3 regions of the Shewanella sp. AS16 genome follow, and region 3 is predicted to be linked to each of the others. Evidence: predicted binding sites of a transcription regulator. Region 3 holds the regulator's gene; each other region holds the start of a gene.
The links. The regulator LexA, encoded in region 3, represses DNA repair genes until DNA is damaged. The targets are predictions, from matches to a motif close to TACTGTATNNNNATACAGTA.
Positions count from the first base shown of each region.

Region 1 (3,282 bases), on a different contig from region 3:
CCCGTTTGGTGCAACAACGTCGCCATGTGAACACCACCTCAGACTCTGAAGTGCTGCTCAATCTGTTGGCCGATGAACTGCAACAGACCACGAGCCAGCAGTTGAGCGCCGATGAAGTGTTCGATGCCGTTGCCCGGGTGCATGCCCAGACCCGTGGTGCCTACGCCGTGGTGGCGATGATCATCAATCAGGGGCTGGTGGCGTTTCGCGATCCTTTCGGTATCCGTCCTCTGGTGCTGGGCAAGCATGAGACCGCGACTGGCACCGAATACATGGTCGCCTCCGAGAGTGTGGCATTGGACGCCGTCGGCTTCGAGGTCATGCGTGACGTGGCCCCGGGTGAAGCGGTTTACCTGTCGCTCGATGGTGAGCTCTATACCCGCCAGTGTGCCGTGGCTCCCAGCTATGCACCTTGTATCTTCGAGTTCGTCTACTTTGCCCGTCCGGATTCCAGCATAGATAACATTTCTGTGTATGCCAGTCGCGTCAACATGGGCGCCAAGCTCGGCGAGAAGATCAAGAAGGAATGGTACGATCATGATATCGACGTAGTGATCCCCATCCCCGAGACTTCCTGCGATATCGCGCTGGAGATCGCCCGCTGCATGGACCTGCCTTACCGTCAGGGGTTCGTCAAGAACCGCTACATAGGCCGTACCTTCATCATGCCTGGGCAACAGGAACGCAAGAAGTCGGTACGCCGTAAGCTCAACGCCATCAATACCGAGTTTAAGGGCAAGAACGTGTTGCTGGTGGATGACTCCATAGTACGGGGCACCACCTCGGAGCAGATCATCGAAATGGCCCGCGAAGCCGGCGCCAAGAAGGTGTATTTCGCCTCGGCGGCCCCTGAGATACGTTTCCCGAATGTCTATGGCATAGATATGCCGACCTCGAACGAGTTGATCGCCCATGGACGCGATGTGGATGAAATCGCCAAGTTGATCGGCGCCGACGGGATGATCTTCCAGGACCTGAGCGACCTGATCGAAGCCGTGCGGATGGAAAATCCGGACATCAAGCGCTTTGAAACCTCTGTCTTCGACGGTAACTATATCACCAACGATGTGGATCAGGCCTACCTGGATCACCTGACCCAGCTGCGCAACGACGATGCCAAGGCGAACCGTAACAAGGACATAGGCACCAACCTGGAGTTGCATAACGTCTGCCACCCATGATGGCCCCTCGGGTTAACCCGTCCTAGCCCTAAAGCCAGCTGCCTATGCAGCTGGCTTTTTTGTTGGGTGCTGGGGCAGATGTGGCTTGCCCTGGGCCTGGATTCACTGAGCCCGGATTCACTGAGCCTGGGTTCATGGGGCCTGAATTCACTGAGCCCGGATTCACTGAGCCTGGATTCACGGGGCCCGGATTCACTGAGTCTGGGTTCATGGGGCCCGGGCAGGGCCAACAAGCCAGAGTGAATGGCATTTGACTAATGAGATTCAGGGCGAATACTTTAAGGGTGACTCGCGGGTGTCATTCCCGGCACCAGTAGATTCGGAGGCAGATATGGGTATCATCTCCTGGATAGTGTTAGGGCTCATCGCCGGCATTTTGGCCAAATGGATCATGCCGGGCAAGGATGGCGGTGGATTCATCATGACCACCTTGCTTGGGATAGTGGGCGCCATAGTCGGCGGCTGGGTCAGCGCCTTGCTCGGCTTGGGTAGCATGGGCGGACTCACCCTGGGTGGCATACTGATGGCAACCCTGGGGGCACTGCTGGTGTTATTCGTCTATAACAGCGTCAGAAAATAACCTTTGTCTCTCCTGTTGGCGGCGCAGGCGCTAAACCTGGCTGCTGAAAACGGCCGCGGCCGTTGACAGCGGAGTTGCAGCCCGGGCCGCTTTAGGCTAAATTGCACTGTAATTATATCCAGTGCATTGTTGCCATGATCCTCTATATTGCCGAAAAACCCAGTCTTGGCCGTGCCATTGCCGATGCCTTACCCAAGCCCCACAAGAAGGGCGAGGGCTTCATTCAGGCGGCGAACGGCGATTGCGTCTCCTGGTGTATAGGTCATTTGCTGGAGCAGGCCGAGCCCGCCGCCTATGATCCTGAGTTCAAGTCCTGGAGATTCGAGCATCTGCCGATAGTGCCGGCCAAGTGGCAGTTGACTGCCAAGGCCAACACCCGAAGTCAGCTCAATGTGCTGAAGAAACTGGTCAAGCAGGCTTCCGGCCTGGTCAACGCCGGCGATCCCGACAGGGAGGGGCAGTTGCTGGTGGACGAGGTGATAGCCTATCTCGGGGTCACGGGCGACAAGCTGCATAAGACCAAGAGGCTGTTGATCAGCGATCTCAACCCCCAGGCGGTCAAGCGCGCCCTGGGGCAACAGAGATCCAACCGTGAGTTCATTCCGCTGTCGACGTCGGCCCTGGCCCGCAGCCGCGCCGATTGGCTCTACGGCATGAATATGACCCGGGCCTATACCTTGCAGGGCAAGAAGGTGGGTTACCAGGGGGTGCTGTCGGTCGGCCGGGTACAGACGCCGCTGCTGGGGCTGGTGGTGCGCCGCGACGAGGAGATAGCCGCCTTTCAGTCCAAGCCCTTCTATCAGGTGTTGGCACATCTGCACACAGAAGCCGGCGCCACCTTCAGTGCCCGTTGGCATCCGAGCGAGGCCTGCTTGCCTTACATGGATGAAGAGGGGCGGGTGTTGTCCCTTGGCTTGGCGCAGAATGTGGTGCAGCGGATCACCGACAAGCCGGCCTTGGTGACAGAGTTGGAGACGAAAAAACGCCGCCAGCCGCCGCCCTTGCCCTACAGCCTGTCGGCGCTGCAGATAGATGCCGCCAAGCGTTTCGGCATGAGTGCCCAGACGGTACTGGATACCTGTCAGAGCCTGTATGAGCGCCACAAGCTGATAACCTATCCCAGATCCGACAGCCGGCACCTGCCGCTGGAGCAGCATGCCTTGGCGCCACGGGTGCTCGAGGCCATAGGTGGCGGTGCCGGCGAACTGCTCGAGGGGATGATGGCACCGGACCCCGGGCTCAAGTCCAAGGCATGGGATGACAAGAAGGTCGAGGCTCATCACGCCATCATTCCCACGGAAAAGCGCGCCAACCTGAGCGCCTTGACCCAGGCCGAGCGCCAGTTATACCTGCATATCGCCCGTCAGTATCTGGCGCAATTCTATCCTGCCTATCAATATGACGAAACCCGGGTCGAAGTCGGCATAGAAGGCGGGCGTTTCTGCGCCAAGGCGCGGCGGGATACCCACTTGGGCTGGAAGCAGCTGTACGCCCGCCAGCAACAGGAAGACCAGGATAAGG
Region 1 covers NZ_JAKCLK010000003.1:691,874-695,155, forward strand. The annotation lists gene purF (amidophosphoribosyltransferase) at 1-1,181, shown strand, start outside; gene LZP73_RS21530 (hypothetical protein) at 1,210-1,431, opposite strand; gene LZP73_RS11670 (GlsB/YeaQ/YmgE family stress response membrane protein) at 1,513-1,761, shown strand; gene LZP73_RS11675 (DNA topoisomerase III) at 1,896-3,282, shown strand, end outside.
Region 1: a site for LexA is predicted at 1,866-1,885, ahead of LZP73_RS11675 (DNA topoisomerase III). Genes of this name have one in related genera too.

Region 2 (3,282 bases), 340 kb from region 3:
GGAAAGGTCAGGCATGTGCTCTACCGACAATCAGCTATTCGGCTACGACGCCAACGATGCTGCCATTGATGTGGAATATTGCTACGGCGACAGGATCTAGCACTTGATGTTCGGCAGACTGCTCCATTTGGTTGTGTATTGAGGCGTCAACAAATCCCGTCGCATTGCCCACTTATGCTCAATGCCTTGTGCGGCTAGAAACATTGTATCGCTCCCATAACGTTGGTTAATGTGATCTAGGGCAAACATTAGTGCTGGTTTTGCTGTCGGAGGATTGAACAAATCTAGTTGGTGGTGGTGTGCGTTGGCTAAGTCGATTAAGCCAACACCTATCTTGTAATAGCGCACACTTTCACGAAATAACTGCGGCGCAACTTCACTCATGGCTTGGGTTAGCTCAACAGTACAGTTAGTAGGACAAGGGAAATGCACTATCGCGTTATAGCTCACAGGGCGTTCGTCATAAGGTGAGTTACTGGCAAAAAGTAGCATAGTCTTGCAACTTGAGCCTTGCTTACGTGCTTTGCTAGCAGTAATGCCGACATGTTTGCTCAAAGCCTGTAATAAAGACTGAAAGTCGGTGATTCGTTCCCCGACACTGCGCGTTGAGTAAATCTGTTTTTTATCTGCCCTTGCCTCGTCCCACACTTTACATACTTGCCCGTTAAGTTCACGTACCGTTCGTTCTATCTCGATACTAAATTGTTTTCTTGCCAACCCTGGCGGCATGGATGCGAGTTGAAAAGCGGTATGGATATTCAGTAACTCTAGCTTCTTGCTAATCCGCCGGCCAACCCCCCAAACGTCCCCAACAGACAGTTGCTGTAAGATAGCAATACGATCGCGCTCATTTTCGATAACGCATACACCTTTGTAGCCTGGTATCTTCTTAGCCGCATGATTGGCGATTTTAGCTAACGTCAGTGTTGCACCTATGCCCACGCATACAGGTAAGCGCGCCTCTTTCCATACTGCACGACGGATTAACTGTCCTTGAGTACGCAGACAACTGATTGCTGGGTAGCAATTCTTAAACGAGAGAAAGCTTTCATCGATAGAGTAAACGTGCTGTTCAGGTGCAAAGCGAGCGATTATATTCATCATTTTGGTTGAAAGGTCGGCATATAGCTCATAGTTCGAAGAACACGCAATAACACCACGTTCAGCACATAGCTCTTTAACTTGGAAGTAAGGCAAAAACTTTTGAATGCCGGCTGCTTTTGCTTGTCGATTTGCAGCAACAATACAACCGTCATTGTTACTGAGCACAATAAGGGGCTTACCACGCCAGTCAGGACGAAACACTTGTTCTGCACTGCAATAAAAGCTATTAGCATCAACTAGAGCAAACATCTAATGCTCACATAGCAATGGGCTCTGACGGTGGCAACGAATAGAACGGGTCACTACTCCTTCAATACTAAAGTCGTCATATTCGTGAATGATTACAGGCTGATATTGCTGGTTTGATGATAGTAACAAGCGGCGCTGAGTATCGATGATCTTGCAGACAAACTCGCCGTTAAAGTTAGCCACGATGACGTCACCATTTCGTGCTGTTTCATGGCGATCGACGACAATCACATCCCCATCAAAGATGCCGACATCCTGCATGGAGTCCCCTTGTGCCAAACCTATGAAGGTCGCACTCGGATGCTCAATCAACAATTCATCTAAGCTCAGCCCTAGCTGAGTGTATTCCGCAGCAGGACTTTCAAAACCAGTGATCCCTGCACGAGCTGGGATAGGGATGACTCTCATGGAAATGCGCCTCAAGTACTGTTTTTCTATACAGTATTATAGTGGCATTGTGGTGTCTGACAAGCCAACGAAAGCTCAGCCAGCACCAATGTGACTTAAATGGCTGTAGCAAATACAGATAAAGTTTCGAAGAGCTAGCGCTGATACACTAAAGTGATAAATAAAAGTGGATGGAATAGGACTGAGCTATGTGTGGTAGATTGTATGTACTAGCTGATATCTTAAGACCTCAAGTACAAGAAGAGTTAGGCCTTGAGTTTCCCCTTCAAACCAACCTAGATCTGCGGCCAACCGATAGCGTTGCCACTTTAGTGAGCCATGAAGGCAAGCTTCAGCAACTGCAAACACGCTGGGGGATCAAACCTTCCTGGGCAAACAAGCTGTTGATCAATGCCCAGGCTGAAACTGTCAGCAAAAAGCGTACCTTCGCTAATGCATTTGAACACAATCGCTGTCTGGTTCCGTGCTCAGGCTGGTTTGAATGGCGAGATGAAGGTGGACCGAAAAAGCAAAAATACTTGTTCAGCCAGCGCCAGCAACGCCCGCTCTATATGGCGGGTATTTTCTACCCGACACAAACTAATACGCCCGAGCTGGTAACGCTTACCACGAGTCCTAATGAGATATGTGCCGCCTACCACAGTCGCATGCCCTTGTTCATCAAACCTGAGCAGATACCCATTTGGTTCAACTCCAGCCCTGAAGAACTAGAGCCGCTGTTGCAATGCGTAGACAGCGGCTACGTTGCTGTAAAGGGGCCTTGTTGATAAGATAGTTTGTCCTCTCACCCTAGTAGTCTTACCAAGTAATGGTCAAAAAGCACTATCAAGCAAACTACAAAATTAATGAAACCTTCCGGCCACCAGAGGACAGATTGAAAAGACCTTATCCCTCTAACGATCACTTGACCAGGGGGAGCTAAAAGCAACATACAAACCCAGGAATGATTTGACCGGCATGACCTCGATAAAACACAAATGTTTCATGGCGTGCTCATCTGTCCAGAACTTGAACGCCCCTGGAGAGCCAATGCTTGTTTATATTCCGGCCAATTGGTGATGCGATGCTTGGATTTACCCATTTTGTATCGGTTCCTGTGTGCTATATCACAGGATATGATCGCATCAGGAGCAGAAGGTTCACCTATTTAGGCAACAACGCCCTTCGATTGCACAACTTTAGTTTGATAGGATTTTTTCAATTTCCTTCTCAAAAACTGCCGCTGCCTTTTGCATCGCGATGTCCAAGAACGGTGAACCAGCAGGCCAAGCTAATTTACAAGCCTTCTGATTTTGCAACAATTTGTCTTCTAATAATTTCAAAGCAACTGCCTTTTCCTGTTCTGTCATATTGTTCTCCTAGCTTTTCCTGTGTTGTTAAAACTCGAATAGTAAAAATTTGTCGTAACTAGCAAAAGATTGCACTTTGTCCAAAATGTCGCGTGTCTGTTCTGACAGCTCCTCGAATTCATGTGGACCAGAGCCTGCTTAGAATTGGGCTAAAGTCCTTTCAGCCCAATTC
Region 2 covers NZ_JAKCLK010000002.1:322,433-325,714, forward strand. The annotation lists gene LZP73_RS06240 (Y-family DNA polymerase) at 97-1,353, opposite strand; gene LZP73_RS06245 (LexA family protein) at 1,354-1,761, opposite strand; gene LZP73_RS06250 (SOS response-associated peptidase) at 1,950-2,528, shown strand; gene LZP73_RS06255 (hypothetical protein) at 2,940-3,110, opposite strand.
Region 2: a site for LexA is predicted at 1,778-1,797, ahead of LZP73_RS06245 (LexA family protein). Genes of this name have one in related genera too.

Region 3 (3,282 bases):
CCCTGGGTTGGCGTCCTTCTTGATGGCGAAGGCCGGCAGCCACCAGGAGTGGATCACATCGTCTGAGGTCATCAGGAAACGTATTTTCCTGTGGGTCGGCAGCACCAGGGGTTTATCCACTTCGAGCAGATAGTTTTCCCCTTTGGCCTCGTTGCCCTCTATCTGGGACATGGGGGTGGCCAGGTTGCTGTAGAAGTCTATGTCCTGATCGAAGTAGCTGTAATGCCACTTCCATTGGGAACCTGTGATCTTGACCGTGAGTTCGGCGTCATGGGTGTCTTCCATGGCGACCAGTGTCTTGGTCGCTGGGATGGCCATGAGAATTAAGATGATGAAAGGCAGTATGGTCCAGGCTATCTCGACCTTGGTGCTTTCGTGGAAGTTGGCGGCAACTGCGCCCTTGGATTTCCTGTGGTTTATCATGGCATAAATCATTACACCGAAGACGACCACGCCGATGGCACAGCAGATATACAGAATGGTCATGTGCAAGTCATACACCTTGCCACTGATTTCTGTCACCCCCTGAGTCATGTTCAGGGGCATTTCTGCCGCCGCTAGATGAGGTGCGAATACCAGCACCAAGGCACAATACAACCATTGCTTCACAAGACTTCTCCTCTGCCAATTGCGAAACGCAACTACAAAGAAGAGTCACACAGTAAGTCTCAGCTCTATGTAAACTCTTCGGTTCCCAAAAAAGCGTTGATGACTTCAAAGTGCGTTGGCGGTTTTTACTCTTGGTCTATGTATCGTTACTGCCGGTATTAACCACGCTTGCACCTACGACTGAATATATCCATCCCTTAGGCCATGACTCAATCGTCTGGCTATGCCTGGCATGGAGCCAGGTGATAACGCTTGAATGCACGTTACCTTGTCCTACATTACTTGCTGTTCAGTTATTGATCAAGCTCGCTCTGCTTTCTAATTGACTGAAAAAATTGCTGAAAAAAAAAGCCTCATGGCGTGCGATGAGGCTTTGGAGATAGGCTGGCCCAGGATGGGGTCAATGTATGGGGCCGAATAATTGGTGTTGCTGGAACGCTTCGTGATTGTCAAACAAGGCTTCTCCCTGTAAGTGAACATTTACCTCTTCGAGGACTATGCCCATGGCTCTGGCACTCTTGGCGACCAGTTGCAGGCGGCGAATATCTCTGGCGTCGAGGGACTGGGTCCAGGAGATCACTGCGCTGGAGGTGCCGCTGGTGAGGGCTCTTTCCATCGCCCACAGCACTTCCACTTCATCCTTGGCATGCACCAGCAATACCCTGTCCATGCGCACCCCGGCCTTGGCCAGCAATTGCTTGTAGCCTATGGCATTGGGTGGGCTGATCAGCACTATCCAGCGGCCCTGCTGGCTCAGTTGTGCCAGTTGGGCACTGAGCTGTTGCAGCTCGGTGCGCCCCTGGGTCCGGGTCGGCATGGTGGTGATGTCTCTATGTTGGCTGTCCTGCACATGGCTGTCGAGATCCAGCCAGAGTCCAGGGTGGCGCGGCGCATTGCCCAGCAAATGTTTCATAGCCAGTCTCCATTACGTATTACGCCGACGGCGAGACCTTCTATGGTCAGGCTCTGGCAACTGAGATCCACCTTGATGGGGGAGTAGTCATCGTTTTCCGCGTGTAAATAAACCAGATTGCCTTTCTTCTCGAAGCGTTTAACAGTCACATCGTCTTCGACCCTGGCGACTATCACCTGGCCGTTGCGGGCCTGCTGCATCTTATGCACAGCGAGCAGATCGCCCTCGAGTATGCCGATATTCTTCATGCTGTCACCCCGGACCCTGAGCAGAAAGTCGGCGGCGGGATGAAACATGGCGGGATCGACCTGGTAGTACTGTTCCACATGTTCCTGGGCCAGAATCGGCTCACCGGCGGCGACCTGGCCTATCAGCGGCAAGCCGGCTTCCTGGGCCTCTTCTTCGTGGGGCAGGCGGATACCGCGGGAAGTGCCCGGCATGATTTCGATACAGCCTTTCTTCGCCAGGGCCTTGAGATGTTCCTCGGCGGCATTGGCGCTCTTGAATCCCAGACGGGTGGCAATCTCGGCCCGGGTAGGCGGCATGCCTGTGTCGGCGATGTTGCGTTTGATCAGCTCTAGAATTTCGGCTTGGCGTGGCGTCAAGGGTCTCATGGTCATTCCTGTTTTTCTATACAGTTACTGTTAGTATATACAGTATTATTTGCAGTGCAAGTATTAACCATTTTTTATGGGCTTAGCCGACTATTAGTGAATACTGGCCAGAGTCTGGTATTCTATCTGTCCGTTTGACGTGACTCATATTGCAAAAGAAGAATGCCAAAACAAGACTCTCTGTGGTTTAAATCCTTGCGTTGGATCCAGAAACAGCTGGTGCACACTATCGTTGTGCCACAGGATCCCTTCGCCGATCTCAATCTGGACCCGGGCAGACCGCTCGTCTATGTGATGAAGACTGAATCCGTCAGCGACATAGCGGCCCTGAATGACGTCACCGCCAAGTTGGGACTGCCGAGCCCCTATGAAGAGCTGGTGCTCGCCGATGGCCGGGTTCCCAGGGTGGTATGCCTGCAGGGGGGCAAGCCCATGTTTGGCCAGCGCCGCAATCATGAGGGTTTTCTCGAGAGTTTCAGGCTCCTGTTGGCCGCCCATAAACAGGATGCGACGCTGGACATCCAGCTGGTGCCTGTGAGCCTCTACTGGGGCCGGACCCCGGGCAAGGAAGATGACAGCATGCGGGCGGCTGTGCTGGAGCGGGAAAACCCCACCTGGCTGCGCAAGTGCCTGATGATCCTCTTCCTCGGGCGCCATAACTTCGTGCAATTCTCCAGTGCCGTATCCCTGAGGTATATGACGGACGAACACGGCACTGACATGGGCATAGCCCATAAGCTGGCGCGGGTCGCCAGGGTGCACTTCAGCCGCCAGCGCAAGGTGATGACGGGGCCACAGCTGCCCAATCGCCAGGCCTTGTTTCACGCCTTGCTGAAATCCGAGTCGCTGAAGAAGGCGATTCAGGAAGAGGCGGCCAACAAGAAGATCTCCGAGACCAAGGCCCGTGAGACAGCGATAGCCTACCTGGACGAGATCGCCGCCAACTATTCGGATAGCCTGGTGCGTATCGCCGAGCGTTTCCTCACCTGGCTGTGGAATAAGCTGTACAGTGGCATCAATATCAAGGGCGCCGAGCAGGTACGCCAGCTGCACCACGACGGCCACGAGATAGTCTATGTGCCTTGCCACCGCAGCCACATGGATTACCTGTTGCTGTCCTATATCCTCTATTACCAGGGCATGGTG
Region 3 covers NZ_JAKCLK010000002.1:660,015-663,296, reverse strand. The annotation lists partial or broken gene coxB (cytochrome c oxidase subunit II) at 1-609, opposite strand, end outside; gene LZP73_RS07675 (cell division inhibitor SulA) at 1,010-1,522, opposite strand; gene lexA (transcriptional repressor LexA) at 1,519-2,136, opposite strand; gene plsB (glycerol-3-phosphate 1-O-acyltransferase PlsB) at 2,299-3,282, shown strand, end outside.